2 regions of the Paenibacillus gansuensis genome follow, and region 1 is predicted to be linked to the other one. Evidence: a T-box and tRNA genes for the amino acid it is inferred to sense, from the RefSeq annotation. Region 1 holds a T-box; the other holds one or more tRNA genes.
The links. A T-box is a leader RNA that pairs with one kind of tRNA and senses whether it is charged. The one in region 1 lies ahead of leuS (leucine--tRNA ligase), so its partner is inferred to be a tRNA-Leu.

Region 1 (14,872 bases):
AGTGGGCAAAGAGGGCGTAAACGAGAACTTGATTAAGCATATTGAAGAAGCCATTGAAAAAAGAGAGCTGATGAAAGTTTCCATCCTTCAGACCTGTGCCGACGACCGCGATGAAATTGCGGAACAGCTGGCTTCCGGTTCCGGTTCTGAACTGGTACAGGTGATCGGGCGTACAGTCATTTTGTACAAGGAATCCAAGGATCATAAGACGATTGAGCTTCCTTAAGTACGGGAGCGGCCTGCAGGAGGTCGTACTATGAAAGTGGGTATCATGGGAGGCACATTCGATCCCATTCATATGGGCCATTTGATCGCGGCCCAACGGGCGTTGGAGGGGTTACAGCTCGACCGGATCTGGTTTCTTCCGGCATCGGTACCCCCGCATAAGCAGCTGTCCGGCGGAGCTTCGGCTTCCCAGAGGTTAGCTATGGTAAGGCTTGCCACACAGGAGGAAGAAAACTTTGAGGTGTGCGAGGCCGAAATGCGCAGAGACGGCATATCCTACTCCTATGACACTATAGTCGAGCTGCAGGAGGATTTTCCGGGTTATCGATTCTATTACATCATTGGGGCGGATATGGTTCAATATTTGCCAAAGTGGCACAGAATCTCAGAGTTGGCGCAGAGAATCGGGTTTATCGGGTTACAGCGTAAAGGATACGTGCTGGAGAAGGAAACATTGCCTGATTTTCTTCGCTCCAAGGTGGAATTGGTGCCGATGCCTGTCATTGAGGTTTCGTCGACGGATATCCGGATTCGCAGAGCGGAGGGGAAACCGGTCAGGTACACCGTACCTGATGCGGTTGCACGCTATATAGAGGAGAATGGATTATATGCCGGGGAATGAACGGGAACGGATGATGGAGGCCGTGCAGGCTCAAATGCCGGCCAAGCGCTGGCAGCATACGCTCGGCGTTATGGCATCGGCTGTGGAATTGGCCGGGCGGTACGGAGGCGATCCGGAGAAGGCGGACCTAGCCGCATTGCTGCACGACTATGCGAAGTATTGGCCGACGGACCGAATGGAACGCGTGATCAGGGAGCAGAAGCTGCCTCAGGAGCTTTTATCTTATGACAAAGAGCTTTGGCATGCTCCAGTGGGTGCTTATGCGGTTCAGCAAGAGTTCGGCATAACAGACGAGGAAGTGCTGGATGCCATAAGGTATCATACTTCAGGCCGGGCGAATATGACTTTGCTGGACAAAATCGTTTGCCTGGCGGACTATATCGAACCGGGACGCACCTTTCCAGGGGTGGAACGGGTTCGTGAATTGGCTGTGACGGACTTGAATTTGGCGCTTGCCGCAGGATTCGATTCTACAATCTTGTTCTTAATTTCGAAAGGCAAACGGATATTTCCGTTGACAGTGGAAGCACGGAACGGCCTTCTTGCGATGCAGGGAGAATCATAAGATGTACAAGGAGGGTATTGGATGGTAGCAACTTCAGAACAGCTGCTGGAAGCGGTCGTGAATGCCGCTGAAGATAAAAAGGCCATGAACGTGGTGGCTTTGAATCTGCAGGGAATTTCTCTGGTCGCCGATTATTTTGTCATCTGCCACGGGAACTCCGACACGCAAGTGAATGCGATTACGACGGAGATCAAGAAACAAGCGGATGCGCTTGGCGTGACGATTAAAGGTGTAGAGGGCGTTGATACGGCCCGCTGGGTGCTGATCGATTTAGGCGATGTCGTTGTCCATGTGTTCCACCGCGATGAGCGGGAATATTACAACATCGAGCGTCTATGGTCCGATGCGAAAGTGGTTGAAATCGGATGAGTTTGACGGCAGGAACGATTGTTGAATTAACGGTAGACCGCGAAGTGTCGCCGTTCGGGTACTTCCTTACGGACGGCGAAGAGGACGTGCTTCTCGCCTACGCGGAAACCCAGAAGAAGCCTGTGAAGGTGGGCGGCCGTGTGGAAGTGTTTATCTTCCACGATACGGATGACCGCCTTGCCGCTACGATGCGCCGGCCGCTGCTTACGCTCGGCGAGATGGCGCTGCTCGAAGTCGCGGATATCCATCCGCGGCTCGGCTGTTTCCTCGAGATGGGCCTGGGCCGCCAGCTGCTGCTGCCGAACCGGCAGCTTCCGGAGCTGCCTGAGCTTCGCCCGGCCATCGGGGACCGCGTGTTTGTCGAGATGGGACACGACAAACAAGGGCGCCTGCTCGCCCGGCTCGCAGGCGAGGAAGCGCTCATCGAGCGCTGCTTCCACGCGCCGACTTCGTGGAAGGGCCAATGGATGGAGGGCTGGGTGTACAAGCCTCTCCAGATGGGCACCTTCGTGCTGGTGGACGGCGGCGTGCTTGGCTTTGGGGCGATCGGAATGATTCATTCTTCCGAGCGTGTCGGACTGCCGCGCCTGGGCGAACGCGTGAAGGTGCGGGTAGCGTTCGTGCGCGAAGACGGGCGCGTGAACCTGTCCATGAAGCAGCCGAAAGAAGTTGGCAGGGATGAAGACGCCGAGCGGCTGCTGGCGTTCATTAAAGAGCGGCCTAACGGCGGCATGCCATACTCCGACGAGACGGCTGCCGACTTGATCACACAGCGGTTCGGCATCAGCAAATCCGCCTTCAAGCGTGCTCTCGGCAAGCTAATGAAGGAAGGCCTGGTCTATCAGGAAGGAAGCTGGACTTATTTAAAGAAAGAAGAACCCGGCGGGCAGCAATAAGCCATGCCGATGCAAGAAAGGGGCATTCATCGATGTCATACGGTTCTTTCGCCTTTGTATACGACCGGCTGATGGAAGATATGCCTTACCCGGAATGGGTAAGGTTTGCCGAAGAATGTTTCCGCCTTCACTCCGAAGGGCAATTATTCCCTTCCTGCGGGAAGGGAAGCCCGTCCGCCTCTCTGGTGGACCTGGGCTGCGGTACGGGGAGCGTAACACTCCCTCTCGCGGAGAAAGGCTATTCGATTACAGGCATCGACCTTTCGGAAGAAATGCTCTCCGTGGCTCGGCGCAGGCAGGATGAGGCCGGTGCGTCACCGTCCGCGGTTCAATGGATTCAACAGGATATGCGCGAATGGGAACTGGCGGGTAAAACGGATGCGGTCATTTCTTTCTGTGACTGCCTGAATTATTTGCTTGAAGAAAGCGACATCTTACAAACATTCCAAAGAACCTGCGAAGGTTTGCGGGAGGGCGGCTTATTCCTTTTCGATGTGCACCATCCGAACCAGTTGGTCCGCTATTATGAGAACCAGCCCTTCACATTGAACCTGGAGGACGTAGCGTACCTGTGGTACTGCGATTATCACGAAGATCGGATGCAGATTGAGCATGATCTGACGATCTTTGCAGCGGATCCGGAAGATCCCGCAAGCTTCCGCAGGATCGACGAAATTCATACGCAGCGGGCATATGAGCCGGAGTGGCTGAAAGCGAGGCTGCTTGAAGCAGGCTTCAGGGATGTCCGGGTGAGCGCGGACTTTACATTTGATCCCCCCGGAGAAGACTCGGAACGTGTGTTTTTCGCCGCGGTGAAATAGGAAGCTTGACACGGACAGATCCCATTACATATAATTTGAAGTAATTGTTTAACAATACAGGCAGTGATGAGGAGCAGTAACTTTCATTCCATACCTTCAGAGAGGCGGGCTTTGGTGCAAACCGCCGGATGGAATCAGTGAACTCGCCTCGGAGCCTTGCGGCCGAACCGTATGATCGATATTCATAAGGGGTAAGCCGCGACGTTTCACCCGCGTTAAGGGGCAGAGTGAGCAGAGGTAAAGTATACTTGCTGCTAACTAGGGTGGTACCACGGGAATTCAACCTCTCGTCCCTAGCGATTTCGCTAGGGACGAGAGGTTTTTTTGTTGATATCCGCTTCGAGGAAATTACGGATGTATTGTTATGCACAAAGGAGGATTCTTTTATGGAGAAAGAACAAGGATATAACCCTCAGACGGTTGAGCCGAAATGGCAGCGGTACTGGGATGAGAACAAGACTTTCAAAGTGCTGGAGAACGCGGAGAAGCCGAAGTTTTATGCGCTGGACATGTTTCCCTATCCGTCCGGTGACGGGCTGCACGTAGGTCACCCGGAAGGGTATACGGCTACCGATATCGTATCCCGTTATAAGCGGATGCGAGGCTATAATGTGCTGCACCCTATGGGCTGGGATGCCTTCGGACTGCCGGCGGAGCAATATGCATTGAATACCGGGAACCATCCGAATGAATTTACCGTTAAGAACATCGATAACTTCCGCCGCCAGATCAAATCGCTCGGTTTCTCTTATGATTGGGACCGGGAGATCAGTACGACGGATCCCGCTTACTATAAGTGGACGCAATGGATTTTTATCCAGCTGTATAACATGGGCTTGGCTTATGTAGCGGAAGTGCCTGTAAACTGGTGTCCGGCGCTTGGAACCGTGCTGGCGAACGAGGAAGTCATTGACGGGAAGAGTGAGCGCGGCGGGCATCCTGTCATCCGCAAACCGATGCGCCAGTGGATCCTGAAGATTACAGCTTACGCAGAGCGGCTGCTGGAAGATCTGGAGGAACTGGATTGGTCGGAGAGCATTAAGGATATGCAGCGCAACTGGATCGGCAAATCCAAGGGCGCGGAGGTTGCTTTCGATATTGAGGGGCACAGCGGGTCTCAGCTTGCTGTATTCACTACCCGTCCGGATACGCTGTTTGGCGCGACGTATTGTGTACTTGCTCCAGAGCATGAGCTTGTGGCTAAGATCACAACGGATGCACAGCGTGAAGCAGTGAAGGGATATCAGGAGCAGGCTGCCCGTAAATCGGATTTAGAACGTACTGATTTGGCGAAGGAGAAGACTGGGGTATTCACTGGAGCTTACGCAGTAAACCCTGCCAACGGTGAGAAACTGCCGATCTGGATTGCGGATTACGTACTGGCCGGGTACGGTACTGGAGCGATTATGGCCGTTCCGGGGCATGACCAGCGCGACTGGGAATTTGCCAAACAGTTCGACCTGCAGATCATCGAAGTGGTAGAAGGCGGAGATGTGCAGAAGGAAGCCTATGCAGGTTCCGGAGCGCATGTCAATTCCGGTTTCCTGAACGGGCTTTCCAATGAGGAAGCGATGGCACGGATGATCGATTGGCTTGAGGAGAACGGCAAAGGACAAGGGAAAGTAACCTACCGTCTAAGAGACTGGCTGTTCAGCCGTCAGCGGTATTGGGGAGAACCGATTCCGATCCTGCACCTGGAAGACGGTACGATGAAGCCTGTCCCTGTCGATCAGCTTCCTGTCATGCTGCCGGAGACGAACGAAATTAAACCTTCGGGCACTGGTGAATCCCCGCTAGCTAATGTGACCGAATGGGTGAATACGATTGACCCGGAAACGGGCATGAAGGCGAAGCGCGAAACGAACACCATGCCGCAATGGGCGGGAAGCTGCTGGTATTACCTGCGCTTTATCGATCCGCATAACGATAAGGAACTCTGCTCGCAGGATAAGCAGCAGCAATGGCTGCCGGTTGACCTGTACATCGGCGGAGCGGAACATGCGGTTCTTCACTTGTTGTATGCGCGGTTCTGGCACAAAGTGCTGTATGATCTTGGTGTCGTAGATACCAAAGAGCCGTTCCACAAGCTGGTCAACCAAGGTATGATTTTGGGCGATAACAATGAGAAAATGAGCAAATCCCGCGGAAACGTAATCAATCCGGACGAAATCGTAAACCAGTTCGGGGCCGATACGCTTCGGGTTTACGAGATGTTCATGGGGCCGTTGGAAGCGACTAAGCCATGGAATACCAATGGTGTAGAAGGCACTTACCGGTTCCTGGGCCGGATTTGGCGGCTGTTTGTCAATGAAGAAGGCCAAATCCATCCGAAAATTAATGAGGACGGCGGAACCGATACCTTCAAGCGTACATGGCACAAAACGATCAAGAAGATTACCGAGGACTTCGAGAACCTCCGCTTTAATACGGCGATCAGCCAACTGATGATCTTTGTCAACGACGCCTATAAAGCAGAGACGATCCCGGTTCAGGCAGCGAAAGATTTCGTTCAGATGCTGTCGCCGCTGGCCCCTCACTTGGCAGAAGAGCTTTGGGAGAAGCTGGGGCATCAGGAGTCGGTCACTTACGCTCCATGGCCAGTTTATGATGAGGCTTGGACGGTGGAAAATGAAGTGGAAATCGTCGTGCAGGTAAACGGCAAGATCGTAGAGCGTCTTCAAATTGCCGCGGATCTCAGCGAAGCGGATATGCAGGCTGCAGCAATGGAATCCGACAAAGTGAAAGAAGCGATGTCCGGTAAATCCGTCCGCAAAGTAATTGCTGTAAAAGGCAAATTAGTAAATATTGTAGTCGGCTAATCGGAATCCAGCTATAACATACAAGGCTTTGCTGAACACATCAAGAGGTCTATTTCGGCGCATAAAATTGGGCTTCGACCTTGTCGACATCTTCAAAAAATTTACTATGGGTCGTTTCAATCAATTCGTTGAATACACCTTGTAATCTCACATCAAGCAGATGCAGCGCTTCCTCGGTAATTCCGCCGGGGACGCTGACTCTTTTTTGCAAACTCTCCGGGCTGAAGCCTCCGACCGTAAGCAGTTTTCCGGTGCCGAGCACCATCTCTGCGGCGAGACGTACCGCTTCCTCACGGGGTATGCCGGTTTGTTCGACTGCGGCATCGACGAATTTCTGTACGAAAAAAGCCAGAAACGCCGGTCCGCAGCTCGATAAATCGGAAGACACCCTCGTATATTCCTCAGCAACTCGAATCGGCAGACTGATGTTGGACAGCAAACGCTCCAGCAGGATTTGGTCTTCCGGTGTAATCCGGTCCCCATAAATACATAATGTGGCTCCACTGCAAACATAGTTGGTAATACTTGGTATGATTTTAGCTATTTTTCCTTTCAAAACACTTTCCAACTGCTTGATTTGAACAGGACTTGTGATAGAAACTACAATTTGCTCGGCGCAAACCGCCCCTTTTATTTCCTCGGCTACTTGACGAAATTCTTTAGGTTTTACACACAAAAAAAGGATGTCCGAATCACCGGCAACCTGCACATTCGATTGTACCGCCTGAAAGCCCGGATATTTAGCTTCAAGGAGCTCAACCTTTGAAAAAGTGCGGTTCGATGCAATCATATGTTCAGGTTGTAAAGCCCCGGATTGAATCAGGGATTCGATCAGAATGCTCCCCATACTTCCTGTACCTATAAAACCGACTTTCATATTGACCCCTCCCATAGACTGCCTTGCGGCATGGCATGGCAAACCTAGAACGCTTTACTAACTATATGCAGCAGTAACAGTAAGCATTACTACGGGGCAAGTCTGCAATTTTTTTGTTTGGAACAGATCACAGAAAGGTGCTGATCATGATAGGCAGAACATGGAATTGGACTATGAAAAGCATGCTGATCTTCACGGTCTTGTTTGCCTGCGGGGCCGGGATTACGCTGATGATGCTTACAGAGAAAAAGAAGGCGCCTGAAGGATGGATGGATCTGCAGGAACAAGCAGGGACCGCTATGGAAAATTATCCATTGGTTGAACCCGTCGTGACTGCACCTAAGGTGGAAGAACGGAAGCCGGTTGTTCCGCAGCAGCCTAAAGAGGCTTCATCACTCCGGCCCGAGAACGGCAGAATCAATGTAAATACCGCTACAGCTGCCGAACTGGATAAGCTTCCGGGAATCGGACCCAGCAAAGCTCAGGCTATTGTTGACTATCGGGAGGAACATGGTGCCTTTACCAGCTTAGAACAGATCGACAAGGTTAAGGGAGTCGGACCGAAACTTTTTCAAAACATCCGGGACAGAATTTCGCTGGAATAAGGGAACCGGCTGCATGTGCAGACAAGACAGCAGGAACAAGGTAAAATAAGGACAAGAGGTACCGCTCATGGAGCGGGGACATAGGAAGAGTGGGAGGGGAACGGTAATGACTGTTAACGTGGCTGGAGCGTCTGTCAGGAAAGACTGGGATACGTATTTTATGGATATTGCCTATATGGCGTCTACCCGGTCTCAATGTCCGCGAAGGCATGTAGGAGCTGTGCTGGTACAAGGGAAGAAGCTGCTGGGAACAGCATATAACGGCGCACCTATGGGGGTGGACGACTGTTCGGAAGCAGGTTGTATGCTTGTGGAAGAGTACGAGATGAGAGTTGTGGACGGACAGCAGGAACTTGTGAAGAAAGAACGCTGCGTACGCACGATCCATGCCGAGCAAAATCTGCTGTTGTTTACGGACCGGAGCGACCGGGAGGGGTCAACCGTGTACGTTACAGACCAGCCATGCTGGACATGTGCCAACCTTCTTGCCAACAGCGGCGTTACGGAAGTGGTGTATGACCGGCCTTACTTGAAAGATAGCGAGAAAGTGAAGGAAATGATGCGCCAGCGCGGAATCATATTCCGCCGGATGGAAGGATTCGCACCGCCGCCGGGCACTTCCCTTCAATCCTGAATAAATAGCTGCGTTTGCTGGTAGAAGAGGAAGCACCTCTTCCCATCCATAGGGTGGGAAGGGGTGTTTTTGTTTTCATAATTACAGTGAGGAGGTTTGCAATGAAAAGGCCGCTCGTCTACTTCACCGCAGCCTGGATTATAGGCTGCTGGTCCGCGTTGTCGCTGTCCGGCTGGGAGCATGCTGTTCCCGCGGCGGGGCTCGCGTTGATGATTCCTCTGCTGCGGCACAGCGGGAGAATGACGGGAAACCAAGCCATCGTCTGCTTGCTCGGTTTCGCCGCCGCAGCGGGGTATACGGAAGCTGTGGACAGCCGCAACAGTACCTCTATTAGGGGGGCGGGAATCAATGAGGAGGCAGAGGTGTCGGTGGCAGGAACTATCGCCAGTCCTCCACAGCGGGACGGGGATAAAGTTGTATTTTTAGTAAGGACGAATTACGTTGCACTGAAATCGTCTTCCCGGGCACTCCATGTTACGGAAACGATCCAGTTCTATATTCGCTTAAAGGAAGAAGAAGAGATAAGCAAGATAGAGAAGTGGAGGCGCGGAGATGGGATCAAGATGTCCGGCGCGCTCCGTAGCTTTGGAAAAGCCCGCAATTTTGGAGGTTTTGATTATGAAGCTTATATGAGACTTCAAAAGGTGAATTGGAAGCTGCAGGCGGAAGGAGCGGCCGCAGAGGTGAAACCGGGGGCGGCAAGCCCGTTCCTGGTGCTAATGAGGTGGAACGATCTGGCCAGGTACAAACTGGGCGGAGTGTTGGACGCCATTTTTACAGATTCTCAGTCCGGCTTTATGAAAAGCATGCTGCTGGGAATTACAGACGATATGGATCCGGAGCAATTCCGCAGGTTTTCGAAGCTGGGCTTAACCCATATCCTCGCGATCAGCGGGCTGCATGTAGCCGTTTTTGTCGGTTCCTGCACTTGGCTGCTGCGGCTGTTGGGTTTTATAAGGGAGAAAAAACTGATCATCACATTATGCCTTGTTCCGCTGTATGTCCTGCTCACAGGGGCTTCTCCTTCCGCCATCCGCTCCGGCATCATGGCGATGATCGCCTTGTATGCCGCCCGTCATCACGTGCTTAAAGACGGGCTCCACATTATCTGCGCCGCGGCATTGTTAATGCTCATTTGGAACCCATATTATCTGCTGAATGTAAGTTTCCAGCTGTCTTTTATAGTTACAGCAGGGTTGATCCTGTTTGTCTCGCGCACCGCAGAGCGGATTCCCCTGCAATCGCCCGCCTTGAAAACAGCGCTGTCGGTCACTTTTGTTGCACAATGCATTTCTTTCCCGCTGACCATTTTCTACTTTCATCAGTTTTCGCTGCTTTCTTTCGCCGCTAATTTCATTCTCGTTCCATTTATGAGTTTTTTGATTTTGCCCGCAGGAACCATTGCCTTACTGATCGGAACGTTACATACAGGGCTGGGAATCAGAGTCGCTTCCTTGGTGGAGTGGCTGAATGCCGGGGCTTTTTGGTTTGTGGATAAGCTTAGCCGATACTCCATCATGTCCAGCATATGGGCGAAGCCGGATATCCGCTGGATTGCAGCATATTACATCCTGTTCGCTTTGCTGGCTGCTGGAATTCCAACGTTTCTCAAACGCAAAGGAACAGCATTCCTTGTGGCGGCCTCCCTGTTCTGCATACTGCTCGGATATGGTTATGTCCCCGACCGTTTTTCAACTGCAGGTTTGGTGCAGGTCCTCGATGTCGGCCAGGGAGATTGTATTCTGATCCGCACACCGGAAGGCCGCATAATGCTTGTAGACGGGGGCGGTACGTTGAATTTCACCAAACCGGGAGAAGAATGGAGGCAGCGGAGAGATCCTTACGAGGTTGGAAGGAAGCTGGTTGTTCCATTGTTGAAACAACGCGGTGTACATGCCATCGATTACCTGATCATTTCCCATGGAGACCAGGACCATATCGGCGGTCTGCAGGCTGTGGCCGAGGAAATACCGGTTAAGCATGTCATATTTAACGGTACGTTAAAGGACAACAAAGATGCTTATGCATTGTTTCAAACGTTTCGGCACAAACATATTCCGCTTCTACCCGCATCTTTCGGTAATCGGCTTACAGTCGACGCACATACCCAACTCCAATTTCTCTCGCCTGCCGAAGCGCCGCGCCTAAACCAAGCGGTTCCCATAGAACCGGAGCAAAATGAACTTTCCGTCATATTCCTTATGCGCATGCATCAAAGCACCTTCCTGTTCACGGGCGATGCCGGCTTCGAAGCCGAGCAAACAATGCTGGAACAGCTGAAGAAGCAACCTTCTGAAGGATTCCAGACATTTCAGGGCTCCGGGCTGGACGTCCTCAAAGCAGGACATCACGGAAGCAAGAATTCTACATCTGAGGAATTTTTGCGCTATTGGAAGCCGAAGTCTTCGGTCATATCCGCCGGAGTGGATAATTTTTACGGCCACCCGGCAAAGGAGCTGCTGGAACGTCTCCAACAATCCCATACTTATGTGCTTAGGACGGATCAGATGGGGGAGGTTCAATTTAAAGTATCACCTGACGGGTTGAGCGTACGTACGAAGCTTAATGAGGGAGAGGAGTAGATTGATGCCAAACAGATTGTTTTACACTGCGCGGAGCCTTTTGAAAATGAAGCTTTTCTAATGCGGGGTTCCCGTTTATATGACTGTTTGCGGGGTTAAGTACCTAGTGTTCCATACGATTCCTGAACATTGCACCAGCATAGAAACCAAACCCAAGGAGGATGAGAACAATGAACAACCATATTGTAGGTGTATTCAAAACAGAACAGGCAGCCATCAGCGCCATTGAGGAACTGAAGCAACTCGGCTACCGCTCGGATGACATTTCCGTCATTTCCCGAAACAAAGAGGACATGAATACGATCAGCACCGAAACGGGAACGAAAGCTCCTGAAGGCATCGCGGCCGGTGCGGCTACAGGCGGTGTCGTCGGCGGTCTTACCGGCCTTCTTGCAGGTATCGGATTATTAGCTATTCCGGGCGTCGGGCCCATTCTTGCGGCAGGGCCGATTGCTGCTACTTTGACAGGGGCGGCGGTCGGAGCAGGTGCGGGCAGTCTCGTGGGCGGTCTAGTCGGACTGGGCATTCCGGAAGACGAAGCTGAACGGTATAACAACTACGTAGATGATGAACATATACTGGTCATGGTTGATGACGATAACAATAGGGGCAGCCGGGTGTACGATATTTTCCGGGCACACGGGTCCATAAATTCCGATATGTACGGATCGGATCAGGCTAGAATGAACACCTATGGCACCTCGGATACAGAGCTGCTTGACAGGAATAAAGCAGCATATAACAACACCGGGAAAAGTTATACAGATCGGGACCAGGGCCATATCACGCTCCACGAGGAACGGCTTGAAGTGGATAAAGAAAAGGTTCAAACCGGCGAAGTTCGCCTTCATAAAGAAGTAATTGAGGAGAGACAAACGGTGGACGTGCCCGTGAAACGGGAAGAAGTTGTCATTGAACGGAACCCGGTCTCCGGAAGAGATGCTGACACAGCTTCCTTCACAGAGGGGGAGACGATCCGCATTCCGGTCAGTGAAGAGCGGGTGGAGGTAACGAAGAAGCCTGTCGTCACCGAAGAGGTAACCTTAGGCAAACGCACCGTTGAAGATACGAAGCATGTAAGTGAAACCCTTCGCAAAGAGAAAGCAGACCTGGACCGCTCGGGGAATGCCATTGTGGAAGGCGAAGAAGTCCTTAGCGGACGCAACCGCAGATAACGGATTCATAAAGAGCTGCTTACCTCAGAAATTGGGGTAAGCAGCTTTTTGCGTGATCCATAGTTTCCATGAAAAATATTGATAGGCGATGTAAATAAATAGTGTTACAATAAACATTGAGTATTTTTTCACAAAGTCTGCAGGCTTAGGAGATATCTTCTAAGGCTTGTTTTGGCATGAATGGATACATTGATTATAGAAGGAGGCGTTTCTACATCATGGAACAAGTAAGATTATTCCTGCGGGCATCCCGGTTCTATGTAATACCTGTCATCCTGGTCCCCGTACTTCTTGGCGCTGCCAGTGCCTACAAGACGACCGGCGAATTTCACCCCCTGCTGCTTCTTATCACGCTGATCGGTGCTGCTGCCGCTCATTTGTTTTCGAATATGGTGAACGATCTATGGGATTTCCGGAACGGAGTGGACGATACAGCGAAGGAAACGGCTTCGGCCATCTCCACCAACTCAGGATTTCTGACACAAGGAATTTACAGCGAGAAGAAATTTGCCTTTTATACTTGGGCGATGTTCTATATTGCATTAGTTTCGGGCATTTGGCTTGCCGCTGTCAGCGGGATCGAAGTATTGCTGTTTGCAGTTGCCGGTGCGCTCATTGCGTATTTCTATGTGGCTCCGCCGATCAAGTTCGGTTATCGCGGAAAAGGCTATAGCGAGATCGGTATTTTCCTGGCTTTCGGGGCAATACCGGTGATGGGGAGTTATTTTGTGCAAACCGGCGGCGTGACTTGGGATACGTTCCTGATTTCGTGCCCGATTGGGATTTTAACTACACTGATTTTATTTAATCATCACTTCCTTCATTGGAGAGCGGACGAAAAAGCGGGGAAGCGGACTCTGGTTGTAGTATGGGGGGAATCCCGTGCCCTGCGTTTTTCATTGATTCTCGTATATAGCGCTTATATAACGCTCCTGATCGGTGTATTGCTCGGGGCTCTTCCATGGTATGCCTTGGCTGCCATGATTACAGCAGTGCCGTTCCTGAACAAATACAAAGGCCTTCAGCCGGTAAACCCCTCCGAAGCTTATCTTCCTTTGATGAAAGGCGCTTTGGATGCGGCTATGCAATGCGGTGCCATTATGATGGCTGCATTATTAATTCAAGCCTGGCTATCCTAAAATAAATATCCTTTTTACCGATCTTCCAGCTCTCTGCGGTAATGCCGCGGAGGGCTTTTTGTATTGCCCGCGAAAGCTGTTTCAGCCAAAAGTTACATGTGATAAGCGGATACGGGGCATGATATGCCAAAGGGAACAGGGTGGTGAAGTCCGTTGTTTATATCGAGCAAGAACCGCAAACCGAAGTCTCAGAAAGACGATGAAAAGCAATCCAAACCGGTTTGCAAACTGAGTTCCGAGTTAGAGGAAACGAAAACATGCATAAAGGGAATGTTTCAAGGCAGTCCTGATTTTGCGTTCAGGGAACTGGAGCAGCTGCAGCGCTTTGGCATCTTTTATTTGAAAAACTTGATTCAAAACCGGATGCTGATGGAAAAAGTGCTTGAACCGCTCATTTCCCTGCAAGATGAGGTGACACCGTATAAACTTCTGCAGAACATTCCGGTTGGGGAAGTAAAGGAAAGGAAGCTGCAGATGCGGACAATGTAAAAGAGCACTTGCTAACCGGTTGGACCTATATTCACGTAAACGGGTATGAAAAAGGCCTCCTGATCAATACATTTGCCCCTAAGGAAAGGGCTGTTACCAAACCGGAAGTAGAAAGCCAGATTCTGGGGCCCCAGCTTGCGTTTACTGAAAATTTAGCTACGAACTCTGCATTAATACATACCTACCTTCCTGCTACCTCTCTCAAACAAGAGTCCATTCAGATCGGGAAAGAAATCAAATCCTCGATCAATCTGTTCTACATAGAAAACCGGACAGTCCCCGAACTGGTGGAGCGAATAAAAGAAAAACTGGATTCGTTGAACGTTGAGGTACTGCTTGACGGATCTATTCTGAGCCAATGGCTGGAAGATCAGCCCGCCGCGATGTTCCCGACTTTCATCACGACGGAACGTCTGGATCACGCTATATTTCCTTTACTGGAGGGAAAGGTAGTTTTGATTTTATCGGGAAGCCCTTTTGCTGTCATTGCCCCGAGTACGTTCTTTGATTTCTTCAAATCCATAGAAGATTACTATTTCCGATGGAATACAGGGACGTTTATCCGATTGCTTCGGGTGTTCGCTCTTGTGATTTCCATGTTCGGCACGGCGACGTATGTCGCTGCTCTAACCTTCCATTATGAGACCATACCTCAGGCTTTTCTCGTTCCTTTGGCGCAGTCCCGGGCCCGGGTTCCTTTTCCGCCCTTGTTTGAAGCGCTGCTGCTGGAACTGGTCATTCAACTGCTCAGCGAGGCCGGGGCCAGGCTGCCCAGCAAAGTAGGCCAAACCATGGGCATCGTAGGCGGTATCGTCATAGGCCAAGCAGCCGTTCAAGCCGGCTTCACGAGCAATATTCTGATTATTATCGTCGCTTTAGGGGCATTGTCTTCCTTTACTACACCTGTGTTTCAAATGGCAAATACGATCCGGATGCTCCGCTTCCCGCTGATTGTGCTTAGCGGTATTATGGGAGCGCTGGGTATTGCTGTCGGTGCCGTTCTGATGATTCTTCATTTGCTGCGCCTGACAAGCAGCGGATATCCTTATTTTTA
Region 2 (14,872 bases), on a different contig from region 1:
CTGATGGTCAAATAAGTATACATTCGCTAGGTGAGCGGTCTGGAGGAAAAAAAAGACGGTCAGGCCGGCCTGATACTTGACGCTTTGTCCTATGTAGGGGGATACCGTATAAAAGCAGATGAACACCAGCAGAAACAAGTACAGCTCAAGCCATATATTATGGACCGCGTATAGCGGTGAATAGACGGGGCTGCCAGGTGTGAACATCGGCGTATTGAACCGGTAATGCAGAAAGGAAATAACTGCGGCTGTACCGATGAAAAAGGTAACGAGGACAAACTCTCTGCCGCCGGTTTTGTTGTATAATTGATAAATAGCAGCATGCAACGCAATAAAGGCGACTATCTGCAGCAGATGGCCCAAGTGAGCCGCATTCAGCCATTCTCCGTTATGCAGCGAATCTAGTACAATCAGTAATTGCGAGACAAGGGTAATAACCAGCGAGAGGGTCAAGGAGAGGTATGCTTTCTTGCGCCGCCGGAGGAATAGTCTTGCCGACATTATGAACATCAGTAACACAATAATGCTGATGCAGGAAGAGGAATACAAGAGACCGGCAGGACCGGTAAGAAAGTCTAATGGTTTCATGACAGGCAAAAGGCTCCGTTCGGGTTGGTCCATCATCGTTCCAAGATGGGTCTTTGGTCTTTCTTTACAGAAACATACGTTCTATTATATCATAAAACCTGGGTAAAAGGGAGGGGAAAACTGCATGAACATATTACAGGCGTTATTTTTTCCGCCGGAACAGCCGGGCGGCGTTTCCTCCATGGTGCCGTATATTCAGGAGAGATTTATCAAGATGGGCTGGGAGATGGATTTATTCTCTCTGCCTAAGCGGATCCGCAACAAGGGTTCGGAAGAAATTAGTTTCGATACGTTTGACTGGAAGCCTTACGGCGGCAATCCGATCGTCGACAAGTACATTCAAACTTACAAGGATTATTTATGGTGGACTCAGCTCCGCATCAAGAAATCTTACGACGTGATCCATGCGCATCATCCGATTGCGGCTTTGGCTATGAAGCAGAGATTTCCCGGCACGCCTCTGATCGTTACGATTCACTCGAGCTTTGAACGCGAACTGCTGTTGAATCGCAAGATTGAAGATACCGGGCCGGAAAAGGCATTTTTGACGAGCCTGTACAGGGAGATCGAACAGAGAGCAGACCGGATCATTACGGTGTCGGACTCTTTTAAAAAGTACTTATCCGAATATATGGACTCGGGAGACAACATACAAGTGATTCCGAACGGATTCGACGATAAACGGTTCCGGCCGGTTCCCCATGAGAATGAAGTAACGCAGCTGATTACCGTCTGCCGCCTTGTACCTGCCAAAGGACTGGATATATTAATTCGCGCCTGCTCCGAGCTGAAGCGCAGAGGGCATAATTATGTGCTTCACATTATAGGAGACGGTCCGATCCGGGAAGAGCTGGAGCAGCTGGCGGTGGAGCTGGACGTATATGAAGAAACGATATTTTACGGCTATACCCTGCATCCTGAAGAGTTTATGCCCTTCTTTGATGTGTTTGTGCTGCCTTCAAGAGCGGAGGCGTTCGGATCGGTGTTTGCAGAGGCGGCTCTTTGCTGGCTGGCTCTGGTCGGTACGAATGTAGGCGGCATCGCTGAACAGATCCAGGACGGCCAAAACGGACTCCTTGTTCCGCCTGAAGACCCTGCCGCTTTGTGCGATGCGCTTGAAAACCTCATTATGGATCCGAGTTACCGTTATCAGCTGGCGAGGGCGGCATCGGAGAAAGCAAAACGTTCCTATTCACTGAACCGTGTCATTCTGGAGCTGAAAGACATGTACCGGAGTTTCGTGCCGCAACATATGCTGAGCCTCCCGGAGGAAGCGGCTGCGAAGGAGGATGAAGGGGAAGAAAGCGCGCACTGAAGACATTGCGCCGCTTATTCCTTATGCGATTCGCCGCCTCCAGATCATCATCCCGAGCCAAGCAATGCTGATGGCGCCGAACAACGGATACAAAGTGGAGAGCAGAAACGTAAACCCGGCCTGGCTGACAAGATAGCATAAGCCGAGGATCAGCAGCAGAATCCATTGAGAATGCAAAGAGGACCGCTGCGAAATTTGGATCATGATCCCGTAGACATCCGCAAGAAATGTTGTAAAAATTTCCGCATAGATGATGACGATGTAAATAAGCTGCACAGTCATACCTAAACCCGAAATCAGATGTCCCATGGGAATGTCGAACTGTGTGATGCCCGGCATCTGTGCCGACAAGGCAAAATGTCCTGCCAGCAGCATCGCGCCCACCCCGATACCCCCGAGAATCCCTCCCCACAACAGCGGCCTGCGGTCCGTCACCGAGGAGCCTAGGGGGACCAGCACAGCCTGCGCCATTGATAAGTTGAATGCTGCGTACAACAGCGGGGATGTCCATATTTGGGCCAGGGAAAAATCTCCAGACAGCTCGAGCCAATTACTGCGCGCAGGCGATTGCAGCGTGTGCGCAACGACAATACACGTAAACGAAAGCATAACCGGCACTACTAATGAATTGACAGCCAGAATTCCCCTCATCCCGTTCGAAAGCACCAGGTAGGCAAGGACCAGCGTCACGGCCAGGCCGGTCTGGTACGAGATATGCAAATGCTCTTCGAATACCGAACCTGCCCCTGCCAGCATTACGGAAGAGACACCGAAGATAAGAAACATCGACACGGTGCTTATGCGTCTGCCCCAAGCTTCTCCGAACAAGTGCTTATTGAAATCTTCATAAGATGCCGCCCCGATGTCATGGGACATGAGCATTAATTTTGTTCCCAGCCATATAAAAAGGATGCTGGCGGCCGCGATCGTAGCGGCCGCCCACCAGCCGTAACGTGTAAAAAACTGCAGGATTTCCTGGCCGGTGGCGAAACCAGCCCCGACTACCGTGCCGATATAAGTAAATGCTATTTGCAGTGTTTTGCCGATCGTTCTCATGCACAGCCACCTTTCCGGAGGATAGAACGCTTCTACCCTTATATATTCAGCGTATGTCTGCTTTCGGACGGGCATACCTGTTAATAAAGGTTGCGGGCTTTTCAACATTTGTGTTAATTTACAAATAAGAAAACGGGGAGCGTGGACTATGGAACAATTGAAGCAGAGAATTTTACAGGAAGGCAGCGTAGTAAACGACCAGGTGTTGAAAGTGGATGCGCTGCTGAATCATCAAGTGGACCCGCAGCTGATCATGGAGATGGGCCGCGAGTTTGCCCGCAGATTCCGTGAGGAGCGTATCACGAAGGTACTGACTGTCGAGTCTTCCGGTATTTCGATCGCGTTCGCCGCTGCATTTGAGCTAGGCGTTCCGCTGGTTTTCGCCCGCCGCAGGAAATCGGTAACGACGGATAATGACGCCTACTGCGAGAGAGTTCCTTCATTTACGAAAGGGATCGTTACGGACATTATGGTATCCAAGCGTTTTCTTAGCTCGGAGGACCGTGTATTGTTCATCGACGATATCATTGCCAACGGAGACGCTGCACGGGGATTAATCCGTATAGTAGAAACGGCGGGAGCAGAGCTGGCCGGGATGGGCGTCGTGCTGGAAAAGACGTTCCAGGCCGGCGGCCGGACGATCAGGGAACAGGGAATCCGCGTGGAAACCTTGGTCAAAATTTCTTCATTAGCGGGCAACCGGATCGTATTTGAGGAGTAGAGTCAGCGGAGGGTTGGTAATTTTAATGTTTCGCGCCTTCCCACCGCAGGGATTTTATTTTATAATAAATGGTAAGTCACGAGGGGAGGCGAAAGTTATGGGGAACGAACAAATGGCCGAGTTTTTTACGAAGAAATTATCCGATGCCAAAATACATTTTGAGCGCGCGTTAGACTGTAAGCATACGGAGTTTGACGATCTATATCCCTATATGATCGAGCATCCTCAATTTTTCTGGTACAAACGCTATGTTGCCTGGTCAGAACTGTTGACTGTCGTCAAGCTTTGCGAAGAGCTGTCCATACCTTGGGCGGAGCAATTCACACCTGCACAGACAGAGTATATCGGCAAGCGCGTAATGTCCAGCACCGTTCTGGACTGCTGGTATGAAACCAATGATTCTAAAGAAACGGTAGGCTGATTTTCGGCTGCGGGTTTCGGCAATTATATAGACAAAGGCCTAAATGTTATTTCGTTTAGGCTTCTTTTTTTGAACAAGAAAGGGGATATACCGTTGATTACAGATGAACAATTAGATGAATATAGAATTAACAGCACGAAGCTGAGGGTCGTCCGGGACGCGTTGGAAACAAACGATGTCAAAGGCATCGTAGTCGCTTGGGATGAGGAAAGCGTGATGATCCGCAAACAGAACCGAAGGATTGTAAAACTTGACCGCAGCTATATATATCAGCCGGCTGATGAGGAACGCGCACTTATATTTTAACCCCGACAGGGACAACCTAGGTTGAATGGATTTACCGCCCTTGCGAACAGAAACATATAAGAGGGTAAATCCGAACTGTCTAGGGAGGAACCTGAGCATGACTGATCATAAGATGGAAAGTAAAGTAGCGGCCTACAAGGATGAGCTGAGCCACATGTCGGAGCAGTTGCCCGAAGTTGTGCAATCTTATCATAGCTTTACGGGGGAGTGCTTTCAGCCAGGAGCGGTCGACGCCAAAACAAAGCAGCTGATCGCCTTGGGCATGGGCCTGTTCGCTAACAATGAAGTGTGCACGTTCTATCATGTCCGCGAGGCTCTTCACAAGGGAGCTTCCAGGGAAGAAATCATGGAGACCGTTGCCGTGGCCGGTGCTCTCGGCGGAGGCCATGCGATATCCCAAGGTGTCACAAGGGTTCAGAAAGCGTTAGAGGGTATCGTACATTAAAGTAGAAACACCTTGCTCCTTGGCATCATTATGCCTTTGAGACAAGGTGTTTTTTCAGAAGCGGGGAGGTTACGCCGCGTGCTCCATTTTCACTTTTTTGATTTTGATGGATAGGATCAAGCCTTCCCCGCTGATCACGGCTTTGGAGTCAAAGGCGGTCTCAAAAAATTTCTTCTTTTCTTCGAATTGTTTCACCGTCATGCCGATAGGCAGTTTGTACTCAAATATATAATATTCCGGATCTTCGTTCTCAGATATACGGTAAAGCGATGGGAACAGCTTATGCGTCTTCTTATTGGAACGGGTAACCGTGACATAAAGCTGCGTACGTTCAAATGTGGTCTTCATGATCCGCCGGTACCTGTTGTTCCAGCTTGAACGCCATAAGAGAATGAAAGCGGCCGTTACGAGTATAAACAGCAGAAGCTGTCTGCTGTTGGCCTGAAGCCACAGGTATGCGATATCGGTTTGTCCCCACCATGTTTCCATACCGGAAACCCCCTAAAAGCGATTCGTTACTATTATACTTATACGGGGCTTGGGCTAATCATTCACAAGTTGGGGTCTGGCTTCATGAAATTTTTAGCCAACTCCCGGGTGATCTGCTCTTGTCCTTCGTCGTTGTTCTTCAGGTCCCCGCGGACCATGCCGGTAATGCGGATGCGGTAGTTGTCTTCCGCAGGGGCGGCGGGAAGAAAGGTCAACGCTCCGGGATCATCAGGACGGACGTCGAAGCCGCAGGCTTTCAGGCATGCGGTCAGCTCTTCCAGATTAGGTTTGCGGTCCTCGCTGACATAAAGCAGCCCGCGAAGGCGCTTTGTTACGTCCGGATGCTCATGATCTACTTCAAATTGTACAATCCATTCTTTATCCATATGTCCTCCTTGATCGCTGCTGTTTATCCGGTAGAATGTACATATTTACCAATGGTTATACCGTTGACATTCACATGGAATTCGTGGTAAGATCTTATTTGTGACGACGGCGAACATAACAGTTTAGTCGAAGCGATATGCGGTCGTGGCGGAATTGGCAGACGCGCACGGTTCAGGTCCGTGTGGGCTAACCCCCCGTGGAGGTTCGAGTCCTCTCGACCGCACCAACTATAACGATGACAGCCCTCTACTTCGGTAGAGGGTTTTTTAGTGAAACTAATCGAAGAAATCCGGCGAAATGTCCTCAACAAAAATTGTTGACATCTATCCTCGAACTTGATAAGATATTCCTTGTGACTCAGCAGTACGGTTTGTAAGGCTGAAGCATTTGCGGTCGTGGCGGAATTGGCAGACGCGCACGGTTCAGGTCCGTGTGGGCTAACCCCCCGTGGAGGTTCGAGTCCTCTCGACCGCACCAACTATAACAATGACAGCCCTCTACTTCGGTAGGGGGCTTTTTTATTCTGATACGCGACTGAAGGTCCGGCCTGATCGCCGGTTCCGTATGCAGCAGCAAATACCCGGTTACGGCATCGGCCATCGCCTTAGCGACGGTTTCCTGGCCTTTGCGCCCTGTCAGCAGCGCTCTGTCCCGGGGATGGCTCATAAAACCCATTTCAACAATGACAGCAGGGATAACGGTCTGGTTCAGCAAGTAATACGTTTTACCGCGCTTTGGCTGGCCATGCGTGCCGTACACTTTGTCTAAGGCCGTTTGGAGCTGCTTGGCCAGCAGGTAGCTATGCAGGTTGCGCTGATACAATACTACGGGTCCGCTTGCCGATGAAGGGCCCCAATTCACGTGCAAGGATACGAGGAGTCCGCTTTTAATTTCCCGGGTCAATTCTTTTCGGTGAGCCAGATCTTTCCGGTGCCGGGAAGAGCTGCGCAGCCACTCGTTATGATCGCTTAATGCGTAGTCTCCTGTGCGGTTCAGAACAGTTGAGATCCGGCGTTTTTCTAACTGGTGATAGAATCTTTTGGCAATCTTCAGGTTGATATCCTTTTCGAGCAGGGTACCGAAGCTGGTTCCGGCATCCACACCGCCATGTCCGGCATCTATAATTACCTGAGTAGAAAGGACGGGCATTGCCAAGGCCGTGGAGGCGGGGAAGGCGGCTGCCCAGGCGAGCAGTGCGCACAGTAACCAAGAAAGGGAACCGCTTGCGAATCTCATCGTTCATCCTCCTTCTGAAAGTCTACCTTCTCATGATGCGCACCCGCGCCGATTTCATGCAAGGCGGTTACTTTTCCGGCCAAACGGGCATAATAGGAGTAAGAAGAGGAGGGATGCAAGGTGGCCAAAGGGGAAGATCTCATTAAATACATTACACAACAGGTTGTAACCTATATGGAAACCCCGAAAGAAATCCGAAGGCAATCCCGCCAGGAGGCCGTTAAGGAACCTTGGTCGACCCGATGGTTCGGGATGATTCCCATGTCCTTGGAAATGTTATTCCAAAAAAACCGCCGCAGCAAAAAAGACACCTGATCCCGGAAGAGCCGGAGAAAGGTGTCTTTTTTGTAAATGCCAGCATTCAATAAAATCCGCCTGATTGTTGTAAAGAAGAAAATGATACGGCCCGTGTGCTGTCCTCGTGGTGCAGCAGTACATAGGGCTCACTGCCTGGTCTTACTTCAAAACCGACCACAGCAGCTGTATAGCCCAGCGTTCGGCCGAAAGGCTCCCAGGAATAAACGGTCTTCCGCTTTTGCCGCAGGAGTGCTTCCAGCGCGTCGAATGTGGGTACCGTTTCCGGTGCCTTCCGAATCCACGTAAGCGTTTCATATGGATCGAAGGAAGCGAGCATCAGGGAATCCGGTTCGGCAGAGGAAGCTGCCGCGGAGGTTGGCATCGAGACGGAAAGCCTGCCGTAAGCAGCCATTTGCGCTTTATGTAAAGGCAGCAGCTCACCGGTTCTCGGTTCGAAATATAGTATCGTTCCGTCCCTTTTTGTGACCTGCCAAAAGGCTTGCAGGGGGGAGAGGTATACCGGCATGAACTTATATTTTCCATTGTTCTGAAATGCGTACCAAGATAATGTACGGGGGATAAGTTCCTGCTGCAGCATGGCAGCATACAATGTTTTGAGATTGAACAGGGCAACCGTCCCGCGGCCGTACTCTGCCAGGGTAAGCGTTCCGTCATCGCCCGCTGTTATGATCAGATAACCGGCGTCACGGCCATTCACATTCAGCAGGACCAGCCAGCCGTGCGTACCGGGACCGAGGGCCGTAACCTCGATGCCGGCACGCTTCCAGCTCTCATAGCCTTGTTGCTCCGAAAGCGTCTCCAGCTGGACCTTAATAAAATCCTGGAGCCTGTCCTTGGTTGCAGGAGCCTCATTGACAACTGCGGCGGGTTCAGTTCCTCCAGACGGTACAGCTTGAACGGCACAGGGCATGGATAAAGTTAGAGCTATACATAAAATACCGAGTAAGGTCCGTTGGTTGGCCAGCATGGTCACCTTCTTTAGTAGGATCGTCCTTCTTTTATACTTATGCGTTCATATTACTAGAGATGCCGTAAAAAGGCTGTTGCAACCTGTCAGAAGAAATGGCGGAACAGGCTGTTTTTTTGCCGCCTCTTAGCGAGAAAGGTCACTTCAAAGCAGCTTGCAGCGGATCAAGGTGGAAGATTCCGCAGGATACCGCGTCAACTTCGACGCGCGGTCTGTATTGCCATTCGATTTCGGATTTACGATTATCGAACTGCGCCTGGATTTCGTTCTTCTTTTCTTCCTCTTCCATACCCTTCAGCAGATCGGTATAGTAACCCTCAATCCGAAGCAATTCTTCTTGAAGCCGTTCCTGGGCTTCTTCCGCCCAGCTGTGGTCATACTGCTTAATCTTGCGCTCGAGCAGCTGTTCGAGCTGGCCGGCGGCCTTTTGCAGAGTTACCGTGCGTTTGGGCGTAAGCACGTGTGCAGGCAGCTTCGGCGTAAGTTTGCGCTCGGACAGCCCGCCGTAAAAATTCTCGACGATCTCCCCCGTCGAGAGATTCATCCCCAGCGAGTGGAGCTCGTCGCGCTTCATGTCGCAGATAAACTGCGCCTTGAAGTTGACGCACAGCCACGTGCTGTACTGCATGGGGGAGCCGGCGGCTTTCTGTCCGCGGTCCGGCTCTTCAAACAGGCAGACGTAGCGGCCTTTGCTGCGCGCTACATCAAACAGCTGCAGCAGCCGCTTGCTGCCGAACGTGACGTGATCCTGCGGGACCCGTGCGACCGGCGAAGTCGGCACGAAGCCGAAGTACCGTCCGAGGATTGATTCCCCTTGCGGCTGCTGTGGTCCTGCCGTGGAGCTGATGACGCCGGGGCGGGCCGGCTGGCCTTTGGCCGCGGTAATTTCCGCGTGCTTCTCCGGATCGAAGACGAATGTATACGTCATCGTCTGGGGTTCCGCCCCGGTACGCTCCACAAAGCTCCAATAGTAGGTTCTGCCGGTCAGCTCCCTGTCAGCAGCAGGGGACAGTTTGGCCGTGACGTAGGCAGGATGCTTCTCGATAATCTGGCACTCCGTCGCTTCCAGAAAGCGCATCACATATTTTTGGATCTGTTTGTTATTCATGAGCGGCCCTCCACAATCCGGCCGAGGGCGCCGTTATTTAAGAAAGCGCCTGTTTCCTCCCCGGTTTCCTCGGTTTCCAGCTCCTGTCTGACCCCGTGGATCGCCTCGCCGAGCTGGGACAGATTTTGCCTGATTTCCTCATCGTTTTTGGACTCGAGGATGATTTTGTACAGGGAGTTTTCAAGGGAGGAATTTTTCTTTTCCAGTCGCTCCAGAATCATATCCAGCTGGCCGATGACGGATTCGAACATATTGATTTTTTCATGCAGCAGGTGGATGATATGCTCTTCGATGGTTCCGACTGTAGACAGGTTGTAGATGTTTACGTCGTTCTGCTGCCCTAGACGGTGAATGCGGCCGATCCGCTGTTCGACCCTCATCGGGTTCCACGGCAGGTCAAAGTTGATGATATTATGGCAAAATTGAAGGTTAATGCCCTCGCCGCCGGCTTCCGTCGCCACCATCACTTGAGCGCGCCCGCGGAACAGGTCCATCATCCAGTCTTTTTTCCCCCTGTTCATCCCGCCCCGGTAAGGAACGGCAATCAACTTGTGGTCTTTAAAAAACTTCATTAAATACTCCTGCGTCGCGCGGTACTCGGTAAACACGATCACTTTGGAATCCATCGTCTGGATGAGCTCCATCGCTTTTTCCGCTTTGGTATTGGCCTGAATCTGCTTGATCCGGTTGACCAGCTCCCAAATTTTCGGACGAACGGGGGAGTCTTCGGAAGTTTTTTTGAACATATTCACCAGTGTGAGAAAAACGGCGTCCCGGCTGCTGCACACTTCCCGCTGCAACGTGACAAGAGAGAGGGCGCTGGATATGTCGCCGCCGGCATCTTCATAACGGGTTTTGACAAACTGTGTGACTCCGTCGTACAATGATTGCTCTTCATCGGAGAGGATGAGCGGTACGTTCTTCACATTCCGCTTGGTGAAGCCCAACCCGTCGCCCCGGCGGTTACGGATCATGATTTTGGAAAGCTCCTGCTGGAGCTGGTCCTCGTTCTTTGCCACCCGTTTGTCCACAACGAAATTTGCCGAAAAGTTGCCCTGGCCGCCCAGCTGGCCTGGTTTCAGCAGGGTAATCAGGTTATAAAGCTCGCTCAAGTCGTTCTGCACAGGCGTGGCTGTCAGGAGAAGGCAGTATTTTTTCTTTATCTGGTTAACGAACTGGTAATTGGTTGTTTTCTTGTTCTTCAGCTTATGCGCCTCGTCGACGACCAGCATGTCGTATTCCTGGCCCAGCACGATGTCCCGGTGGGGATCGCGTTTGGCGGTGTCCATGGAGGCAACCACCACGTCATGCTGTGTCCACATATAGGCTTTCCTCTGCGCAACGGCATTGATGCCGAACTTCTGGTTCAGCTCCCGCACCCATTGGAGGACAAGCGAAGCGGGCACGAGAATGAGAATGTTGCGGACCAGTCCGCGGACGATATATTCTTTTAAAATAAGGCCGGCTTCTATCGTTTTGCCGAGTCCCACTTCATCGGCGAGAATGGCGCGGCCGCGCATTTCGTGCAGCACTTTCTTGGCGGTGTCAATTTGATGAGGAAGAGGCTTGAGCGTGTGGATATGATTGAGGCATATTAATTCGTCAAATCCGGATACCAGCTGGGACTGCTCCGCTTCCATGCCGAGCTGGAACAGGGTCCAGTCATCCCAGGGACCGTTCTTGTCCGTGCGGGTTTCCATATCTTCCAGCCACGTTCTCTGAAAATGAATCTGCAGCTGTCCGTTCAAATTCCGCGTCTGCTCCGTCTGGTTCGTTTTGCGCATGCTGTTCTGTTCGCCCCCTTGGTCCTATGATGTAACGTTAGTATGGTCCAAAAATTGGCGAATCAAACCCATAACCTTTCATGGTAAAATGGGAAGTCTTGAGGGTAATAGAAAGAGTGGGACGGAAGAACGCAGCTGTGTCGGGGTCTCGCGGGTTTATGGCGGTTTTTGTCGTTAAATATTAACAAAAATCATAAAAAAGAGAGATTCATAGAGAAAACGAAAGCAAATCGGGGAAGGTCGTCCGATAAGTTGGGATAATCGTCTTTCGGTCATTAGATGCACAATATGTAGTATAGTATAATGGGATTCGCACACAATATATGGTACTGAATACATACACTATTACAGGCTCTCTCATGCGGCTGGATCCGCCTGTTTTTGCCCTTATATAGCCGTTTTTCGTATTTTCGACATTTGTGGGCGGTGCCTTGTGTTTGTATTTATTTTCGTGGGAGGTAGTTGTTGTTGGAGACATTGCAGAAGAGGCGTTTAGAAGGATTAAGTGAGAAAATATTCCTGGACCGTTACGCCTGGAAGAATGCGGACACCAGCCAGACGAAAGTCGGCGATGTCGTGCTGGTTCTTACCAAGGATGACCCTAAGTTCCCGGCCAAAGAGGTGGGCGAGGTCATCGAACGCAATGGCAATAAAGTAACTGTAATGCTCCGCAGCGGGGAAACCGTGGAGTCTGACATAGAGAAATTGACACTAACTATAGAGAAAACTCCTGATGAACTGTGGGACCGTCTGGCAGGCGCAATTGCGGCTGTAGAAGCAACACCTGAGAAACGCCAGGAGTGGACGGAGAATTTCCGTTATATACTGGATGACTGGAAGCTCGTTCCGGGCGGACGGATCGCGGCTGGAGCGGGCGCGAGCGATGAGCTGACTTTGTTCAACTGCTATGTCATCCCGTCTCCTAAAGATTCGCGCGGCGGTATCATGGCCACCCTGTCCGAGATGACGGAAATTATGGCCCGCGGCGGCGGCGTTGGTATTAACCTTTCTTCGCTGCGCCCTCGCCGTGCAGTAGTGAAGGGCGTGAACGGTTCCTCCAGCGGTTCGGTATCGTGGGGCGGCCTGTTCAGCTACACAACCGGTTTGATTGAGCAAGGCGGAAGCCGCCGCGGCGCGCTGATGCTGATGATCAACGACTGGCACCCGGATCTGATGGATTTTATTACCGTTAAGCAGACGGCAGGCCAAGTAACGAATGCGAACCTATCAGTGTGTGTGTCGAACTCGTTTATGAAGGCTGTGAAAGAAGATCTCGAGTGGGATCTCGTGTTCCCTGATACGAAGGATCCGGATTACGACGAGCTTTGGGACGGCAACTTGGATAAGTGGAAAGAGATGGGCAAAGCGGTTAACCACGTGAAGACGGTCCGCGCCCGCGAAGTGTGGCACACGATTATCGAGTCCGCATGGAAATCGGCTGAGCCGGGCGTAGTGTTCATGGAGTACTATAACGACATGTCGAACTCCTGGTACTTCAACCCGATCATCTGTACGAACCCTTGCGGCGAGCAGGGCCTGCCGGCATGGGGGGTATGCAACTTGTCCGCGGTCAACCTGTCCAAGTTCTATGATGCGGAAAACCATGATGTAGCTTGGGATGAATTGGGCAAAACCGTTCGTTATTCCGTGCGTTTCCTGGATAACGTAATCGATACGACTCCGTATCATTTTGAAGAGAACAAAGTGAATCAGCAGGGCGAGCGCCGCGTAGGCCTTGGCACGATGGGTCTGGCTGAGCTGATGATCAAGCTGCAGATCCGTTACGGCAGCCCGGAATCGCTGGAATTCCTTGATAAATTATATGGCTTTATGGCCAAAGAGGCTTACTTGTCCTCTGCAGAAATTGCGGGCGAGAAAGGTTCGTTCAAGCACTTTATCGAAGACAAGTTCCTGCAAAGCGGATTTATGCGCAATATTGTCGGCGAGTTCCCTGAAGTCGGGGAAGCGATTCGTGCGAACGGCATGCGTAACGTTACAGTCATCACACAAGCGCCTACAGGTTCCACTGGAACGATGGTTGGCACGTCCACGGGCATCGAGCCATACTTTGCCTTCGAATACTTCCGTCAAAGCCGTCTGGGCTTCGACAAGCAGTATGTTCCGATCGCTCAGGAGTGGAAAGATGCGAATCCGGGCCAGGATCTGCCGGAATACTTCGTTACTTCCATGGATCTGTCCGCTGAGAATCACATCCGCGTGCAAGCGGCGATTCAGCGCTGGGTTGACAGCTCGATCTCCAAGACGGCGAACTGCCCGTCCGACTTCACAGTCGAAGAGACGGAGCGCTTGTATGAGCTGGCATTCGAACTGGGCTGCAAAGGCGTAACGATCTACCGTGACGGAAGCCGCGATGTGCAGGTTCTGAGCACGGAGAAGAAATCCGACGAAGTTAAGAAGGATGCTCCTGTCAGTGAGAAGGTTGAACAGGCGGCAGCTGCTCCTGTTGCTTCTGCAGACGCCGGTTCCTTGAAACAGCTGGAATCCTCTTTGCCGGTAAAGGCGACGCCTGCCGCGAAGGGATTATTCGATAAGCAGTACAAGAGCCGTCCGCAAATTCTCAAGGGCGCTACTTACAAAGTAAACACGCCGTTTGGCATGGCTTATATTACCATTAACGATCTGGAAGGCGTTCCTACGGAAATCTTCCTGAACGTCGGCAAAGCCGGATCTGATGTGTTCGCGATGGCGGAAGCATTGGGCCGTGTATGCTCGCTGTTCCTGCGTTACGGCGACCATGGCAACAAGGTGACTTTGCTCATCAAGCACCTGAAGGGCATCGGCGGTTCCGGGGCGATCGGCTTCGGCCCGAACCGCGTAGAATCGATCGCCGACGCTGTAGCGAAGGCGCTCGAGATTCACGTTCAGGGCAGCGACCCGGATGAGCTCGTGTCTGCAACGAGCGAATTGACAGCGGCTCCTGAAGCGGCGCCTGCTCCGAAGGCAGCGAAGTCTACTTCGATGCCGTCGCTGGATCTGTGCACCGCGTGCGGTACCGCGGCGCTGGTGAATGTGGAAGGCTGCAAAACTTGTACGAACTGCGGATATAGTAAGTGCAGTTAATTGAAAAGGACCCTGCGGGGTCCTTTTTATTGTGAAATTCCATAATTCTTTAGAAATGTTTCAGAATTCGTTGGACGAATCATTACAGAATTCGTTAGAAACAGTTTTTTATGCATTTATTTGAATGAATATTCAATGGGGTAGGCAATGATAACAATTGCCTACCCCATTTTTATTGAAAAGAAAGTGACGTTCATTGTTGAAAACATTAGCTAACCGAATACAAAATTCACTGATTAATCGATTGTGGGATTCTTGTATAGATTAGCGGCAATTAATCACCTTGAATATAAATATCTTGATATTAAACATATTCGTCATTACGTAAAAGATAAAGATAATAAATTAATACATGTAAATCGTAATCGCACGCTTTCAAGCTTATTAGTAAGATTTCTATGAATTTTACGCAATTTTAAGATCCTCGTACAGAAGTGGATGTGAAGATAAATCATACTTTGAACATCAACAATCGGATATTCATATTTACCTTGTCATTATTTCATATTGTATTTTATTCTGAGTTTCCACTAATGCACCAATCATAGGTTGAATACAAATAAAGTTCATGTAAGTCTTTAACAAAAACATTCAATACAGAAAGGAGTTACTGACTGTCTCTTATGAATACATCACAATTTTTAATAAGA

Region 2: it encodes a tRNA-Leu, which carries the amino acid that the T-box ahead of leuS (leucine--tRNA ligase) is inferred to sense. The anticodon was not compared.

The regions. Positions count from the first base shown of each region.
Region 1 is NZ_JBHUME010000007.1:408,832-423,703, forward strand. It holds gene yhbY (ribosome assembly RNA-binding protein YhbY) at 1-226, shown strand, start outside; gene ACFSUF_RS09600 (nicotinate-nucleotide adenylyltransferase) at 257-847, shown strand; gene yqeK (bis(5'-nucleosyl)-tetraphosphatase (symmetrical) YqeK) at 834-1,412, shown strand; gene rsfS (ribosome silencing factor) at 1,434-1,781, shown strand; gene ACFSUF_RS09615 (CvfB family protein) at 1,778-2,677, shown strand; gene ACFSUF_RS09620 (class I SAM-dependent DNA methyltransferase) at 2,710-3,498, shown strand; T-box leader at 3,553-3,796, shown strand; gene leuS (leucine--tRNA ligase) at 3,885-6,317, shown strand; gene comER (late competence protein ComER) at 6,367-7,194, opposite strand; gene ACFSUF_RS09635 (ComEA family DNA-binding protein) at 7,341-7,799, shown strand; gene ACFSUF_RS09640 (deoxycytidylate deaminase) at 7,906-8,433, shown strand; gene ACFSUF_RS09645 (DNA internalization-related competence protein ComEC/Rec2) at 8,535-11,015, shown strand; gene ACFSUF_RS09650 (YsnF/AvaK domain-containing protein) at 11,186-12,190, shown strand; gene ACFSUF_RS09655 (prenyltransferase) at 12,409-13,329, shown strand; gene ACFSUF_RS09660 (hypothetical protein) at 13,483-13,818, shown strand; gene ACFSUF_RS09665 (spore germination protein) at 13,827-14,872, shown strand, end outside.
Region 2 is NZ_JBHUME010000008.1:40,310-55,181, reverse strand. It holds gene ACFSUF_RS12350 (sensor domain-containing diguanylate cyclase) at 1-588, opposite strand, end outside; gene ACFSUF_RS12345 (glycosyltransferase family 4 protein) at 713-1,903, shown strand; gene ACFSUF_RS12340 (YkvI family membrane protein) at 1,925-2,959, opposite strand; gene ACFSUF_RS12335 (xanthine phosphoribosyltransferase) at 3,108-3,680, shown strand; gene ACFSUF_RS12330 (hypothetical protein) at 3,778-4,101, shown strand; gene ACFSUF_RS12325 (hypothetical protein) at 4,195-4,407, shown strand; gene ACFSUF_RS12320 (carboxymuconolactone decarboxylase family protein) at 4,505-4,852, shown strand; gene ACFSUF_RS12315 (hypothetical protein) at 4,922-5,341, opposite strand; gene ACFSUF_RS12310 (hypothetical protein) at 5,404-5,727, opposite strand; tRNA gene ACFSUF_RS12305 (tRNA-Leu) at 5,867-5,954, shown strand; tRNA gene ACFSUF_RS12300 (tRNA-Leu) at 6,118-6,205, shown strand; partial or broken gene ACFSUF_RS12295 (N-acetylmuramoyl-L-alanine amidase) at 6,323-6,877, opposite strand; gene ACFSUF_RS12290 (YqzE family protein) at 7,085-7,279, shown strand; gene ACFSUF_RS12285 (hypothetical protein) at 7,326-8,249, opposite strand; gene ACFSUF_RS12280 (YqhG family protein) at 8,389-9,357, opposite strand; gene ACFSUF_RS12275 (DEAD/DEAH box helicase) at 9,354-11,141, opposite strand; gene ACFSUF_RS12270 (adenosylcobalamin-dependent ribonucleoside-diphosphate reductase) at 11,607-14,222, shown strand; gene ACFSUF_RS12265 (TniQ family protein) at 14,846-14,872, shown strand, end outside.